2 regions of the Lysinibacillus sp. NPDC095746 genome follow, and region 2 is predicted to be linked to the other one. Evidence: a T-box and tRNA genes for the amino acid it is inferred to sense, from the RefSeq annotation. Region 2 holds a T-box; the other holds one or more tRNA genes.
The links. A T-box is a leader RNA that pairs with one kind of tRNA and senses whether it is charged. The one in region 2 lies ahead of ileS (isoleucine--tRNA ligase), so its partner is inferred to be a tRNA-Ile.

Region 1 (3,992 bases), on a different contig from region 2:
TCACCATTCGCACCAGTTGTCGCACGTAAAGTTGGACTAGAATTAACATTATTGTTATCAACTGTTCTTTTAGGGGGAGGAATTGTACTACGCTCCGTTGGCACAACTAGTTTACTCGTATTTGGTACGATGCTAATTGGTATAGCCATTTCATTCGGTAATGTACTAATTCCAGGATTACTTAAATTGAAATTTCCCTATCACGTAGGTTTACTTATGGCATTTTTCACAATGTCGATGAATTTAACGGCTGGACTCGGTGCTGGCATTAGCTATCCTGTTGCCAATTCATCACTTGGTTGGCAAGGCGCACTGGCAATCTCACTTGTTCTTGTGGTGTTAACCATTGTAATTTGGATTCCACAGTTGCAATTTAATAAGCCTGAACCGACTGTTAAGACTACGAAAGAACGTACACCATTATGGAAATCACCTGTTACTTGGGCAGTAGCGGGAGCTATGGGATTTCAGTCATTATTATTCTACACAACTGCCGCTTGGATTCCTGAAATTTATATATCACAAGGATTAGCTGCAGATCGTGCGGGCTGGATGTTTTCCATTATGCAATTTTCACAAGTTCCAATGGCATTAGCTGTGCCTATTATCGCTAGTAAAATGACATCTCAACGTCCTCTCGTTTTAATGTTTACACTATTTTACTTAATTGGCTTTATCGGAGTAGTCATGGAATGGACAAGCCTCGCTGTACTGTGGATGGTACTACTAGGATTAGCCGGAGGTGCTTCATTTGCATTAGCGATGATGTTCTTTACATTACGTACCCGTACAGCTTTTGAGGCAGCCGATTTATCAGGATTTGCACAATCATTAGGATATTTATTAGCCGCAATCGGTCCAATCTTATTTGGTTATTTACATGATTTATTCGGTGGCTGGAATACCGCTGGTTGGTTATTTGTTGTCGTTGTATTGATACTCTTCATATGTTCATTTAAGGCTTCTAAAAATGAATATGTAAATTAAAAATGGCACCTCATGATCTATGCCTAGGCATAATCATGAGGTGCTTTGTATTTGCACAAAAGCCTGAGTTCCTCTATTACAGCCGATGTTTGGACAGCGAAGGAAGTTAAAGTGAGCTGCCTTTCTCTACTAATAAGGTGGTTTCTGATAAAAATAGTTCGGTGTATTGTAAACATTAACATAAGGCTTATGAAAAATATGGGTCGTAGCTGGTGAAAGAGGTGGAATCAACCACGTCCAATTGCCTGTAACTTCACGATTCGCTGCTGCTTCTGTTTCCTCAAACAATTTAAATTGCTGTGCAGCTGTATGGTGATCTACTATGCTGACACCGCCTTCTTTAAAGGAATATAGAACGGCTATATTCAGCTCAACTAATGCACGATCACGCCATAAAGAAGCCTGTTTCGTTGTATCAAGATTAAAAATTTCTGCTATAGCAGGCAGCATATTATAACGCTCATGATCTGCTAAATTACGTGCCCCTATTTCGGTACCCATATACCAACCATTGAATGGGGCCGCCTCAAAATCAATACCTGCCATTTGGAAGCGCATGCTCGAAATAATCGGCACTGCATACCACTTTAATCCTAGCTTCGCTACTTGAGAGGATTCTGGATGACGAATTGGTACCTCTAGTACATACTCGTCAGGGATCGTAAACACTTGTGGCTCCCTTCCATCCACCTGTATAACAAGTGGAAGCACATCAAATGCCGTTCTCTTTCCCTGCCAGCCAAGTGACTCACATACTTTTGTAAACTCAACAGAATGCAGATCACCAATGATTCCAGATTCCGTTTCATAGCCAGCATAACGGATTAGTTGATGATTCCATATACGAACGCGCCCCGGTGCAAAAACCGTTATTGTTGGACGAATCTTTCCACCATTTGTTGCATATTGAATATGTTTAAGCAATGCGTTGAAGATATCCTCCTCATTTGAAATATCGCGGGCATCTACAACATGCAGTGATTGCCAAAACAGTCGGCCAATGCACTTATTACTATTGCGCCAAGCAACTCGAGCACCAAAGATTAATTCTTCCGTTGTCGGTATATATTCTCCTGCCGTTTTAATTTGCTGTAATTTATTTTCAAGCCATGTTATAGACTCATTTTGCTCTACTTGATAAAGTTCTAAAAACCGCTGTACTTCATGTAAATTCATATCGAATTCCTCCATCTACCCTCATATTAGAGGAATGGAAGTATTATCACCACGAAAAAATCTGCCAGAAAACATACATATTTTATATATGAAATACTTTGTTCAATATTTTATATCATTTCTCTTTAATCTTTCTAAAACTATAATTATTTATGGATAAAGGTGCTCATTTTTAGTAGTCATTAGGGGAATTACAGAGGAAAAACTATTGAGAGATGGATTTGTTATTATAACGTTTTTTACGCCTAAGTAAGTAATACACGAGACGCATTAGGGCACATTTACATACCCTTTGCAGTATTTAGGTATAGACGTTATTACGTGGGCCTTTCCTTAACGATTGTTGATCTTTGTTTGTCAGTATAGTTGGCATAAAAAAAGCATGTCACACTAATGTGCAACATGCTTGATGACCCGTACGGGATTCGAACCCGTGTTACCGCCGTGAAAGGGCGGTGTCTTAACCACTTGACCAACGGGCCGTGGCTCCGAAGGCAGGACTCGAACCTGCGACAACCTGATTAACAGTCAGGTGCTACTACCAACTGAGCTACTTCGGAATAATGGTGGGCCTAAATGGACTCGAACCATCGACCTCACGCTTATCAGGCGTGCGCTCTAACCAGCTGAGCTATAGGCCCATTATTTTTTGGAGCGGGTGATGAGAATCGAACTCACGACATCAGCTTGGAAGGCTGAGGTTTTACCATTAAACTACACCCGCAGATGGTGGGTCAGGACGGAATCGAACCGCCGACACTTAGAGCTTCAATCTAATGCTCTACCAACTGAGCTACTGACCCGGAAAAATGGAGGAGGTAGAGGGATTCGAACCCCCGCGCGGTGTTACCCGCCTGTCGGTTTTCAAGACCGATCCCTTCAGCCAGACTTGGGTATACCTCCGGAAATTATATAAATGGTGGAGCCTAGCGGGATCGAACCGCTGACCTCCTGCGTGCAAGGCAGGCGCTCTCCCAGCTGAGCTAAGGCCCCATAATCAGGAAAGATGGTCGGAATGACAGGATTCGAACCTACGACCCCTTGGTCCCAAACCAAGTGCTCTACCAAGCTGAGCTACATTCCGATATTATTGGCTTATTTGGCGCGCCCGACAGGAGTCGAACCCATAACCTTCTGATCCGTAGTCAGACGCTCTATCCAATTGAGCTACGGGCGCATTTATAAAAAATGATGAGCCATGAAGGACTCGAACCTTCGACCCTCTGATTAAAAGTCAGATGCTCTACCAACTGAGCTAATGGCTCAAACTAAAAAATGAATGGCTGGGGTACTAGGATTCGAACCTAGGCATGACGGAATCAAAATCCGTTGCCTTACCGCTTGGCTATACCCCAATTATTAAATGGGGCGACTGATGGGAATCGAACCCACGAATGCCGGAACCACAATCCGGTGCGTTAACCACTTCGCCACAATCGCCACTATATGTAATGATAGTAGTCTTTGATAACGAGTACCTCGAAACCTGGCAGGGGCAGTAGGAATCGAACCCACACCAAAGGTTTTGGAGACCTCTATTCTACCGTTGAACTATGCCCCTAAAATGGTGGAGGGGGACGGATTCGAACCGCCGAACCCTAAGGAGCGGATTTACAGTCCGCCGCGTTTAGCCTCTTCGCTACCCCTCCAAGGGATGATGCCGGCGATAGGAGTCGAACCCACGACCTACTGATTACAAGTCAGTTGCTCTACCAACTGAGCTACACCGGCATAAAAATGGCGGTCCCGACCGGGATCGAACCGGCGATCTCCTGCGTGACAGGCAGGCATGTTAACCGCTACACCACGGGACCATTTTGGTTGCGGGG
Region 2 (11,525 bases):
TCGAACTATTTCATAGGACATCCATTGGTATCGAATTAACAAAAGCTGGTGAACGTTTCTACACTCGAATTACACCCCTTTTGGCTGAAATATCTGCCATTCGTAAAGAATTGCAGCATTTTAGTCAAAGCAATCCTATTGCTATTGGTGCGCTGCCTAGTTTAGCCACTTACTATTTGCCAAACAAAATGCAAAAACTTAAGTTACTAGATCGACCTATAACATTAATGATTCAAAATACTTCAAACGAACTGCTACAATCTTTAGAAAAAGGTAGACTTGATGCTGTCTTTGTGGATGCCAAATATACCGGAGAATCTTTGTGGACTTGGGAATTGTTTACGGAACCTTACTATGCGGTGTTTCCTGTGAATCATCGTTTTAATTCAAGAACAACAGTTAAGCTTGCAGAATTGTGTGAGGAACCGCTTATTGTTCATCAAGCTCCTTGTGATTCAAGGAAGGATATAGTAGAACAAATACAATCACTTGGCTACACGCCGAATATCATAAGTGAAGTGAACTTTGGTGATTTCGTTTTTGGGGCTGTAACTTCTGGAATGGGAATTACGATTGTACCCGAGCTAATGGCTAAAAATATCAGTCATCTTCAACTTTTTGCTTTACCTATTCATAATTTTGGGAGATCCAGAACGATTTCATTGGTTACAAAAAATAAAGAATTAGGATCGAAATTCTATCAATTAATATCAAATTAAATAGAAAAGAAGCTGTCTCCAAACGTTTAGAGGAGACAGCTTCTTTTAATTATTTAAACCCCATTAAATCCTTAACCTTTTTTGTATTTTCCTCAGATGTTAGCATTTCGAGTAAGCTAAATGCAACGTCGAATGCAGTTCCAGGATTTGATGATGTAATAATATGTTCAGTTTGAACAATTCGTTCATTGACGATGTCTGCACCATAGGATTGTAGTTGTGCTAATCGTTTACTTGTTGGATGATTATAAGTAGTAGCTTTTCGATTATTCAGCACTCCGCTATGACCTAAAATTAGGGAAGCTACACAAACCGTTGCAATCGGTTTTTTATGTTCATCGAAATGACGAATGACCGCCTGGAATTCCTCGCTAAAGGCATCATCATAAAATCCAGCTTCTTCAAAACCTCCAGGAATCGCTAGTGCATCAAACTCCGCTAATGAAATTTCATGAAGTAACTTTTCGGGTGTTACGTTAAAATTCCATGTACATTGTAATTGCTGATGCAATCCTACGGTCACGACCTCTGTTGTGCCGTCTCCCTCCCATTTATTCCAGCCAAGTACATCTGTAAAAACACTCGCTTCAACAGCCTCGAAACCATTTGCTAATAGTAATAATATTTTTTTCATGTTGTTAATGCCTCCTTTATATGTTTAATTGTAAAGAAAAGGGCTATCTAATGACAGAAGCTGTATAATGTAATTCAGATGAATTGCTTTATTATAAAAGGAATTTTATTAAATCTAATTAATTAAAAAAGGTGGATACATATGGATCAAATAGATACAGAAATTTTAAAGCAATTGCAGCGAAATGCAAAAATGTCGATGAAGGAATTAGCGGCGACGGTTCATTTATCATCTCCAGCAGTTATTGAGCGTGTTAAAAAATTAGAAGAGCAGGGGATTATTGAGGCTTATAGTGCGAAGGTAAATTTAAAAAAGCTAAATCGCGATATTCAAGCTATTATTTTATTTAAATCAATTGATTGTAAAAGTCTTTCGAATTTTTGTAACGCACATCCTGATGTCCTCGAATGCTATCGTGTAGCGGGTGAAATAAGTTATATTGTAAAAATTGCAACTAATTCAGTAGAAACATTGGAACAGTTTATAGATGAGGCAATGCCTTATGGAACGCCATCTACAAATATTGTGCTTTCTTCAAATAAAAAAGCGGTCATTGCTCCTTTCTCTGATGAAAATTAGAATAAGTAAATTTGGAGTTTATCCAGATCTTTATTTAAAAAAATACAAAAAAGCAAACCTCATTATCGTGAGCACCGTTTATAGGGTAGAGAGGGGGAGAGATGTTGCTTGAAATTAAAGAACTCGAAGAAATAATGCAGCAGCATACAGAAAGGCTCATCCGACTTGCCTTTTATTACGTCAAGGATTTACAAAGTGCCGAAGATATCGTTCAAGATGTATTTATTAAATTTTACGATAATCAGCAAAACTATGAAGAAAGAGGAGAATTACGGGCATATTTATCGAGGCTCGTTATTAACAAAAGTAAAGACTATTTACGCAGCTGGACATACCGTAAAATACAAGTTCAACAGAAGATCTTTGCTAAGCAGGCTATTACGAAAAGGGACATGCTAGTACAGCAGGATGAACAAACCTTAGTAGAAAACGCCATCTTAGCACTACCATTAAAGCAGCGTGAGGTCCTTATTTATTTTTATTTTGAGGAAATGCCTGTTATTAAAATTGCCGAGCTTTTAAGTATTCCGGAGAGTACGGTGAAAACAAGGCTACGTCGTGGACGAGAGTTATTAAGGCCGAAGTTACAGCATATTGAATGGGAGGTCCTACTGCATGAGTAAAGTCGATGTGAGGGTATTAAAGGATTTAACAGAAAGCAAAAAACGTGTTATGACCAATGTAGTACAGCATTTGGAACAGCGTGAGATGAAAAAAAAGTCTTGGCGTTGGCAGTATAGTGTAATGTCTATTATAGTAACAATTTGTATTGGAATCTTTTTATATGCTCAATACAGCGAAAATCAAGATCAAAAAGCAAGTACACCAGAGCAATCAATAAGTACACCAATTGTTTTAGATGAAAATTATCTAAAGTTCATTTTGAAGTTGGATCCTCGGGTGGAATGGTCCAATGATGTAAGGAAGCAGAAGTTTGACTTCTTTTTAGAAGAAGAATCTTTGTATGCTTACGCACAGTTAAAGGAGATAGTGCCTACACAACAAAAAATTGATAAATATCTTGATATTTTTATAGAAGGCAGTGAAAAACAAAACCAAGTGGTGTTTGCCAAGAAATTACAAATACTGAATGTTACAAGAGAAGAATATTTCGAACAATATATAAATCCAATAGCATATAAAGTGGCAACAACTGATTCACTTTGGGAACATGAAAAAAATCAATCTAAAGATGTAAATAAATCGATCCAATATTTTTTATTGAAGAGAGAAGCATTGGATTATTTAGAGGAGCATTATGGTCAAGAAATAGAAGCCCTACGTAAAAAATATGAGATTCCAGTAGTGGAAAAAGAAATTTATTCAAAACGTGGGGTAGTCGTAGCAATCAAGGAACATGAATTTTTAGTCGTTTCGAACGCAGATAAATCGACTATTGGTAAATTATCAATAAACAAAATCGTACAAAAACATGGTAATGGTACGTGGTTCCCATTAATCGATAATCCTACAACATTGTCCCTTGGAGATTATGTAGAAGTTAACTATAGCGAAGAATTAGAGAAAGATGATGATGCTATCATAAAAATTGCGGATATAGATAGCATGAAAATACTGGAAGGCCATTAATGAACGAGGCTAGACAATTCAAAAATTTCAAGAATGTCTAGCTTTTTTATAAACTATTTTTTATAGTTGGATTAAGGTATAATTATTGTAAGTATTTGTATAATGAGGGATGGAAGCTGGAGGGCATTTATCGAGAAAGTGGTTTTTCATTATTCGAATAAAAGTCACTATAAAAAGGAGAAAAATAATGGGTATACTACAAAACGAAAACTTATTGAAGGAAGATGACTTAAAAGAAATACTCAAAGAATTACAAAGTGGAGCTAGAACATGGCAGCACAAGGATCATACGGATCTCATTCAATCCATGATGCTACATATCGGTTCATTAGATAGTGAACTACGAGATGACTTAATTTATGGATCGTTTTATGACTTGATTCATGAAAAAAACTTACTAGAGCATGCACATTTAACGGAGCTTTTAGAGGAATGTTTGAATCATTTATTATATAAGGGTATCGAAGAGAGGGAATCGGATTTAGTTTTTACCCGTACATTTACGTCGCTATTGATTGCCCTAATATTATTTAGAGATAACGCAGATGATTTTTTATCCCAACAGAAAATCGCTGATTGTAAAGATAAAATATTAGCTTATTTAGCAGCAGAGAAGGATGTAAGGGGCTATGTGCCAGTGAAAGGGTGGGCTCATAGTGTTGCCCATACGGCTGATGCAATCAATGAATTGGTGAAAAATCCAAAATTAAATAAAACCTCTTATATTGAAATTGTAAGGGCATTATACAACGCCATTTTGCAAGAAAATTATGCTTTCATACATAATGAAGATGAACGGATTTTAGTACCTATTTTCACAATGCTTGGGCATGGTTTAGAGGAGCAAGAGATCATTAATTTACTGCAAGTATTACCTGCTACTTTAAAAGTAAAAAAAGAACAGCTCGATGTACAGCATCATAGAATCTTAGTTTTTAACTGTAAATCCTTTGTGAAAAGCTTTTATATTAAAACAAATGGGAATCCTAAGTTCGTGACTCTTCATAAAAGCCTCGAAGCATGTCTCGATGAATTATAGGAAAATTACGACCAATATTAGTACTTTGAAATGATTGACAGACAAAAATTAGTTTGTTAAGATGAGTGACAATAAAAGCATACAAATTCGTTGATGAGAAAGAGTAGTGTTTCATTTTGTTCTACAGAGAGCCGACATATTGGTGGAAGTCGGTGTGCAGGTGTTACATGAAGATCCTCTCTGAGAAGATTGGCTGAACATAGTAAGCTAATCCGGGTGTCTACCGTTAAAAAGAACACGTATGATTGTACGTTGCTGAGTGCTATTGAACGTTGCTTCAATAGAATTAGGGTGGTATTCGCGGTTAACCCCGTCCCTTACTTGGGACGGGGTTTTTGTATGCCTTTTATACATTTAGTATAGGAGGAATGTACATGCAAGTCGAAGTAAAAAAAGAAACAACTGTAGAAAGAGAGACAAGGATTCGTCGATTATGGGAACAAGAAGGAACGTTCCAAGCGTCTGTGGCGAACCGTTCTAGCAATAAGCCTTTTGTTTTTTATGAAGGTCCGCCAACTGCGAATGGTTTACCACACGTAGGTCACGCATTTGGCAGAACAATAAAAGATGTTGTGGCTCGATATAAAACGATGCAAGGTTATTTGGTTGAACGTAAAGCTGGCTGGGATACACATGGTTTGCCTGTAGAGTTAGGCGTGGAAAAAAAGCTAGGTATCTCTGGCAAGCAAGAGATTGAGAACTATGGTGTTGAACAATTTATTCAAGAGTGTAAGGGCAGTGTTTTTACTTATGAGAAAAAATGGCGCTCCTTTACGGAACAGCTTGGCTATTGGATTGACATGGATGACCCGTATTTAACGCTAAGTAATGATTATATTGAGTCCGTTTGGAATATTTTAAGTCACGTGCACAAGAAAAAGCTTTTATATAAAGGGCACCGAGTTTCACCATATTGCCCTAGTTGTCAAACATCATTAAGCTCTCATGAGGTTGCACAGGGCTATAAGGATGTAAAGGATTTGTCTGTCACAGCAATGTTTAAGCTAAAGGATAAAGATGAATATTTTCTAGGCTGGACAACGACTCCATGGACATTACCCGCTAATGTTGCATTAGCTATGAATCCTAAGCTTATGTATGTTCGAGTGAAGCAGTACAATAAAATCTATATCGTAGCAAAATCACTAGTGAATAAAGTTTTTGCTGATTCTGTTGAAGTGTTAAGTGAACATGAGGGGCATGAATTTGAAGGTGTGTCGTACACCCCACCATTTTCTTATGTCAAAGTGAATAAGGGGCATGTCGTTGTATTAGCAGATTATGTCACAGAGCATAGTGGAACTGGTATCGTCCATATCGCACCTGCGTATGGGGAGGACGATTATAAAACGGTACAGCAAAATGAGCTGTCGTTTGTGAATGTTGTTGATGTAAAGGGTTGCTATACAGAAGAGGTTGCAGAGCTTGCCGGTAAATTTGTGAAAGATTGTGATGTCGATATTATAAAAATGCTTGCGAAAAAGGGGCTATTGTTTGATAAGGAAAAATATGAGCATAGTTACCCTCATTGCTGGCGTTGTGATTCACCATTGCTTTATTACGCAACTGACAGTTGGTTTATTAAAATGTCTTCATTGAAAGATAAACTTTTACAAAATAATGAACAAGTTACATGGTATCCTGATCACATTAAACACGGTAGATTTGGCAATTTCTTAGAAAACTTAGTGGACTGGAATATTAGCCGTAATCGCTATTGGGGTACACCGCTAAATGTGTGGGTTTGTCAGGATTGTGGTCATGAAGAGGCGCCAAATAGTATGGCATCTTTAAAAGAATTAGCGAAAGACACTTTACAAGGCATCGAGCTTCACAAACCGTATATTGACAAGGTTGTGTGTACTTGTCCGAAATGTAGTGGTGACATGAAACGTACACCAGAAGTAATCGATGTATGGTTTGATAGTGGATCCATGCCATTTGCGCAGCATCATTATCCTTTTGGAGACCTTACTACTTTTCACAATCAATTCCCTGCTGATGTTGTCATCGAAGGCATCGACCAAACACGAGGTTTTTTCTATAGTTTATTAGCGGTTTCGACTTTATTTACAGGGAAGGCACCTTATAAAAATGTCCTTTCCTTAGGGCATGTTTTAGATGAGCATGGGCAGAAAATGTCGAAAAGCAAAGGGAATGCATTAGAGCCAGTTGAACTAATAGAACAGTACGGAGCAGATGCTTTAAGATGGGCATTCTTAGTGGACAGTTCTCCTTGGAATCCTAAACGCTTTTCTAAGAAGATTGTGATGGATGCGAAATCAAAGTTAGTTGATACACTAGATAATACGTTCAAATTTTATCAATTATATGCGGAAATAGATGGCTTCCAGTACGATGCTGAAAAGACAGGTAAACGTACAAAGCTAGATCATTGGATACTTTCTCGGTTACATCATACAATTCAGCTTGTGACAAAATCAATGGATGACTATCAATTTACACAGGCAACACGTGAAATCGGCAAGCTTGTGGAAGAACTAAGTAACTGGTATATCCGTCGCTCACGAGCAAGATTTTGGGCAAATGGGCTGACAGAGGATAAACGAGGTGCCTATAGTACACTGTATGAGCTACTAACGACAATTTGTCAATTACTAGCACCATTCACACCATTTATTGCGGAAGATTTATATCGACAATTAGCAGGAAAAAGTGTTCATTTACAAAACTACCCAACATACAATGAATCGCTCGTTAATGCTAAGCTTGAAAAAGAGATGGCGAATATTTTAACAGTCGTAGAGCTTGGCCGTAGCATCCGTAATAGTCAAGGAATCAAGGTAAAGCAGCCGTTAAGTGAAATCATTGTTTCTGTAGATGGCGAGTTAACAGATTATCAACCATATAGCGAGCTCGTGAAGGATGAATTAAATATTAAAGAATGCGTTTGGACAAATGATTTTTCAGCTTACGAAACGGTTCATTATAAGCTTAATTTTAAAACAGCAGGTGCAGCATTTGGAGCTAGAGTGAACAAAGTAAAAGATTATGTAGTGAATTTAAATGACGAGGAGAAAAATATATTACAGCGAACGGGTTCAATAGCTTTATCGATCGATGGGGAACAGGTAACATTATTAAAATCACACGTGTTAACCGAATCCATTGTAAAGGACCAGTATATGTTAGCAGAAGATGCTTCATGCCGAGTTCTTATCAATGTTCATCTGACATCTAGCTTACTTGAGGAAGGGCAAATTAGGGAGTTAATTCGCACAATTCAAGATACACGCAAACAATGGAAACTGCCTGTTGAGCAATATGTATCGATTTCGATTACTGGAAGTGCTAAAGCAATAACCATCATCCAGCAGCACGAAGCGGTACTAAAGGCAAATGTGTTATTAAAGGATATTCATTATGTGAGTGACCATCATAGTGAACAATATATGGAGACAGAAGTGTTTGATGAAAAAGTTACTGTTTATTTCAAGCTATAAAATTCTTTATGATCGGGTAAGTTTCAAACGCTCTGATCCACAGAAGAAGTGGTCAAGTAAGACCAGAAATTAATATTTTATAATGCACTTAACACAATCAGAAATAGCTATTTTAAGCTGAACTAATTTTGATATTAGTTCAGCTTATTTGTGTTTAAAGATATAGTTTGAGTTATATAAAAGTATAGTATTCTAACAAATTGTGTAGCGAGGAATAAATAATTGATAAAACTCCTTTTTAAAAAAAATGATTAAAATGAAGTTTTATCAATTAAATGAGCCTTATTCAACTAAATCGACCGTAGATGGATGTTCATGTCAAAATCATCTCTAGACTTTATCATAGACGAACAATCCGTCTTTCTAACTTTTTAATCTTAGCATCAGCTGAGACAGCAAAGGTGAATGATAAACAAGCAAAAGAAAAGGCCATAAGTGCAAAAGAGTTCATGTAAATACCTCCGAATAATAATAAAGGAATACTGTTTTACTTTACGTATAAAAAATGGAAAAGGTTTCAAATAGTTCATGACGATTGAAAAAGATAAAGCTGCAGCGTCGTTACACGCTACAGTAAACGAATGAACACTTTGAAGAAATTAATACATAATGTACTTATCGAATATCAAGAATTTGTAAAGAATCATATTTAAACTAACGCAAGTTTGTTAGAGGAGGAAAAAGTTGGATTTATATCGAAATATTATGTAATAAGTTTGATTGGAGTGCCTACAATGATTAAATTCTTTAAATATAACTGGCAAGTAAGGGATGAATGGTTTGATTGGTGCAATCAACTGACAATTGAAGAGTTGTTAAAAGACCGTAGGGGTGGGGTAGGAAATATTTTATATACACTTTTTCACATAATTGATGTGGAATATAGTTGGATTCGTGGTATTCAAGGGAAAGAAGATGTAGCATTTCAGTTTGTTAATTATAATACACTTGAAAAGGTTAAATCTCTTTCAGCTAAATCACGAAATGAAATAGCTGAATTTTTAGCAACAAATTTAGGAAGTTTAAAAGAAAAGCTAGTTAGTGTTTCTTGGGATGAAGATATATATACTGTTGATGAGATATTACACCATATCATTACGCACGAAATACACCACATGGGTCAACTTTCTGTATGGGCGAGAGAATTAGAATTAAGCCCTGTACCAGCTAACTTTATTGGAAGAGAGTTAATGAGGAGGACTATTAATGAAAAGGAATGAAAAAACATATTTAAGTATAGAAGAGATTATTTCAATATCAACCTTATCCGATACAAACATAAGTGATGATGGCAAAAACGTAGCATTTGTCAAGAAGATGGCTAACTGGAAAGACAATATTTATAGGAATCATGTATGGGTATATGAAAAAGATAAGGGGCAGTGTTCCCCGTTAACAACTAGGGATATGGATAGTTCAAACCCTTTATGGTCTCCAGATTCTAGAGCTATCGCATACCTTAGTCCAGTTGATGATGGGCATAATAAGAAAAACCAGATCTTTGTTAAGTCTAAAGATGATTATAGGGGTGTTCAAATTACTGATGAGAAAGAAGGGGTCAGTAAATTCAAATGGGAGCCTACTGGTAAGGGTTTATATTATGTTGCACCATCAAAAGAATCTAAGGCGATAAAGAAACGTAAGGAACTATATGGAGATTTCCATCAGATAGGTAAGGAATACCAGAAAAATTGTTTATATTATATTGAAATAGAAAAAGTGATACAAAATGATAAAGATGAACACGAAAATAACGTTGTTAATCAACTAACTGATGGTAAGGATTTTCATGTTCATGAATTTGATATTTCAAATGATGGGAAAAAGGTTGTATTGATGGCTACACCAAGTCCAAATATGGAAGATTATAATAATGGCGTTCTATACATACTAGATATTAAAGCTAGGAAACTACAAAAGATAACGATAGATAAGTTGTTGGCAGGGGATGTTTGCTTTTCTCCTGATGGTAGCAAAATATGTTACTCAGCAAGCATAAGAGAGAAGGATTATTATAAGACCCATATACAAGATAGTACGCTAGAAATATACGATATGAATAATGGAGAGCTAATTCAACCTTTAACAGATTTTGATAGTACGGTTATGCCATTACAGTGGACAGCTAAAGGAATATTAATTAGATGGCAGAATAAAACTAATTTTCTTATTGGGTTGTTATCTGAGAATGGCTCTGTGGAAATGTTAAGCGATAAAGTAGATAGCTTTATTATGGATGCTTCTATAACACGGGATGGAAATCATCTATCCTATAATAAGGCTATAACAAATGAAACCTTTGAAATTTATTTAGACGATAAAAAAATAACAAGTGAAAATAGCTTTTTCAAAGGAAAGCTTAAAAGTAATAGGGAAATAATCTCATGGCAAAGTAGTGATGGTCTTGAAATAGAGGGAGTTTTATCAACCCCAGTCGACTTTGACGCGAATAAAAAATATCCCTTATTAGTGGTAGTCCATGGTGGTCCAGCCTGGGCATCATTTCCAATATTTTCGAACTGTTTTAATGAGAAATATCCTATTGAACAGTTTATCGAAAAAGGCTTTATCGTTTTAGAACCAAATTATAGAGGAAGTTCTGGTTATGGTAATGAATTTTTAAAAGCAAATTATAGAAAACTAGGGATTGTTAACTACGATGATGTTATATCTGGAGTGGATAAACTAGTTGACAAAGGGATGGCAGATAAAGATAGAGTAGGGGTTATGGGCTGGAGCAACGGGGGATATGTAGCAGCTTTCTGTTCTACATTTAGTAGTAGATTTAAAGCTGTTTCTGTTGGAGGCGGAATAACGAATTGGAGAACCCAATATGTAAATACTGATATACCTTACTTCACAAGGACGTATTTAGGAAATGATCCATGGAATGATCCAGAGGTATATACTAAAACATCACCAATGACATATATTAAATCGGCCTGTACTCCTACTTTAATTCAACATGGCGAACAAGATGCAAGAGTACCAATTCCCAATGCATATGAGCTATATCAAGGATTAAAGGATATGGAAGTTGATACAGAATTAATTATTTTTAAAGGAATGGCATATAGTTCTGACCAGCCAGGAATTAATGTGGCAATTATGAAGCAGAATTTGATGTGGTTTTCCCACTATATTCTTGGAGAAAGTATGAAAGATTTTACGGTTTTATGATGAATAAAGGATATCCTCACAGGATGCGAAAGAACAAATGGTTCTCATTGATTTTTAAGATGATTAAAAAATTTTTTACATAAATACGAGGGGGATTAAAATGGAGATTCGTTCAGTTACAGGTTCAGACTACTATGTAATTTCACCGCTAATCAATGAGTGGTGGGGTGGCAGGAATATGTCGGATAAGTTACCAAAACTATTCTTCGACCATTTTACACAAACGAGTTTCATTGCAGAAAAGGATGGTAAACTTGTAGGCTTTCTAATAGGATTTCTTTCTCAAACTCATTCAAATGAGGCGTATATATAAATGCTAA

Region 1: it encodes a tRNA-Ile, which carries the amino acid that the T-box ahead of ileS (isoleucine--tRNA ligase) is inferred to sense. The anticodon was not compared.

Annotation. Positions count from the first base shown of each region.
Region 1 is NZ_JBIWGL010000048.1:23,204-27,195, forward strand. Features, by position in the region: gene ACIQ7N_RS22635 (CynX/NimT family MFS transporter) at 1-987, shown strand, start outside; gene ACIQ7N_RS22640 (nitric oxide synthase oxygenase) at 1,117-2,163, opposite strand; tRNA gene ACIQ7N_RS22645 (tRNA-Glu) at 2,574-2,645, opposite strand; tRNA gene ACIQ7N_RS22650 (tRNA-Asn) at 2,647-2,723, opposite strand; tRNA gene ACIQ7N_RS22655 (tRNA-Ile) at 2,728-2,804, opposite strand; tRNA gene ACIQ7N_RS22660 (tRNA-Gly) at 2,814-2,887, opposite strand; tRNA gene ACIQ7N_RS22665 (tRNA-Phe) at 2,891-2,966, opposite strand; tRNA gene ACIQ7N_RS22670 (tRNA-Ser) at 2,974-3,066, opposite strand; tRNA gene ACIQ7N_RS22675 (tRNA-Ala) at 3,081-3,156, opposite strand; tRNA gene ACIQ7N_RS22680 (tRNA-Pro) at 3,171-3,247, opposite strand; tRNA gene ACIQ7N_RS22685 (tRNA-Arg) at 3,264-3,340, opposite strand; tRNA gene ACIQ7N_RS22690 (tRNA-Lys) at 3,356-3,428, opposite strand; tRNA gene ACIQ7N_RS22695 (tRNA-Gln) at 3,444-3,518, opposite strand; tRNA gene ACIQ7N_RS22700 (tRNA-His) at 3,528-3,603, opposite strand; tRNA gene ACIQ7N_RS22705 (tRNA-Trp) at 3,651-3,724, opposite strand; tRNA gene ACIQ7N_RS22710 (tRNA-Tyr) at 3,729-3,812, opposite strand; tRNA gene ACIQ7N_RS22715 (tRNA-Thr) at 3,822-3,894, opposite strand; tRNA gene ACIQ7N_RS22720 (tRNA-Asp) at 3,902-3,977, opposite strand.
Region 2 is NZ_JBIWGL010000054.1:1,824-13,348, forward strand. Features, by position in the region: gene ACIQ7N_RS23185 (LysR family transcriptional regulator) at 1-719, shown strand, start outside; gene ACIQ7N_RS23190 (DJ-1/PfpI family protein) at 769-1,353, opposite strand; gene ACIQ7N_RS23195 (Lrp/AsnC family transcriptional regulator) at 1,495-1,932, shown strand; gene ACIQ7N_RS23200 (sigma-70 family RNA polymerase sigma factor) at 2,034-2,555, shown strand; gene ACIQ7N_RS23205 (DUF3221 domain-containing protein) at 2,548-3,522, shown strand; gene ACIQ7N_RS23210 (DUF2785 domain-containing protein) at 3,710-4,561, shown strand; T-box leader at 4,643-4,882, shown strand; gene ileS (isoleucine--tRNA ligase) at 4,936-8,025, shown strand; gene ACIQ7N_RS23220 (DinB family protein) at 8,760-9,245, shown strand; gene ACIQ7N_RS23225 (S9 family peptidase) at 9,232-11,205, shown strand; partial or broken gene ACIQ7N_RS23230 (GNAT family N-acetyltransferase) at 11,306-11,515, shown strand.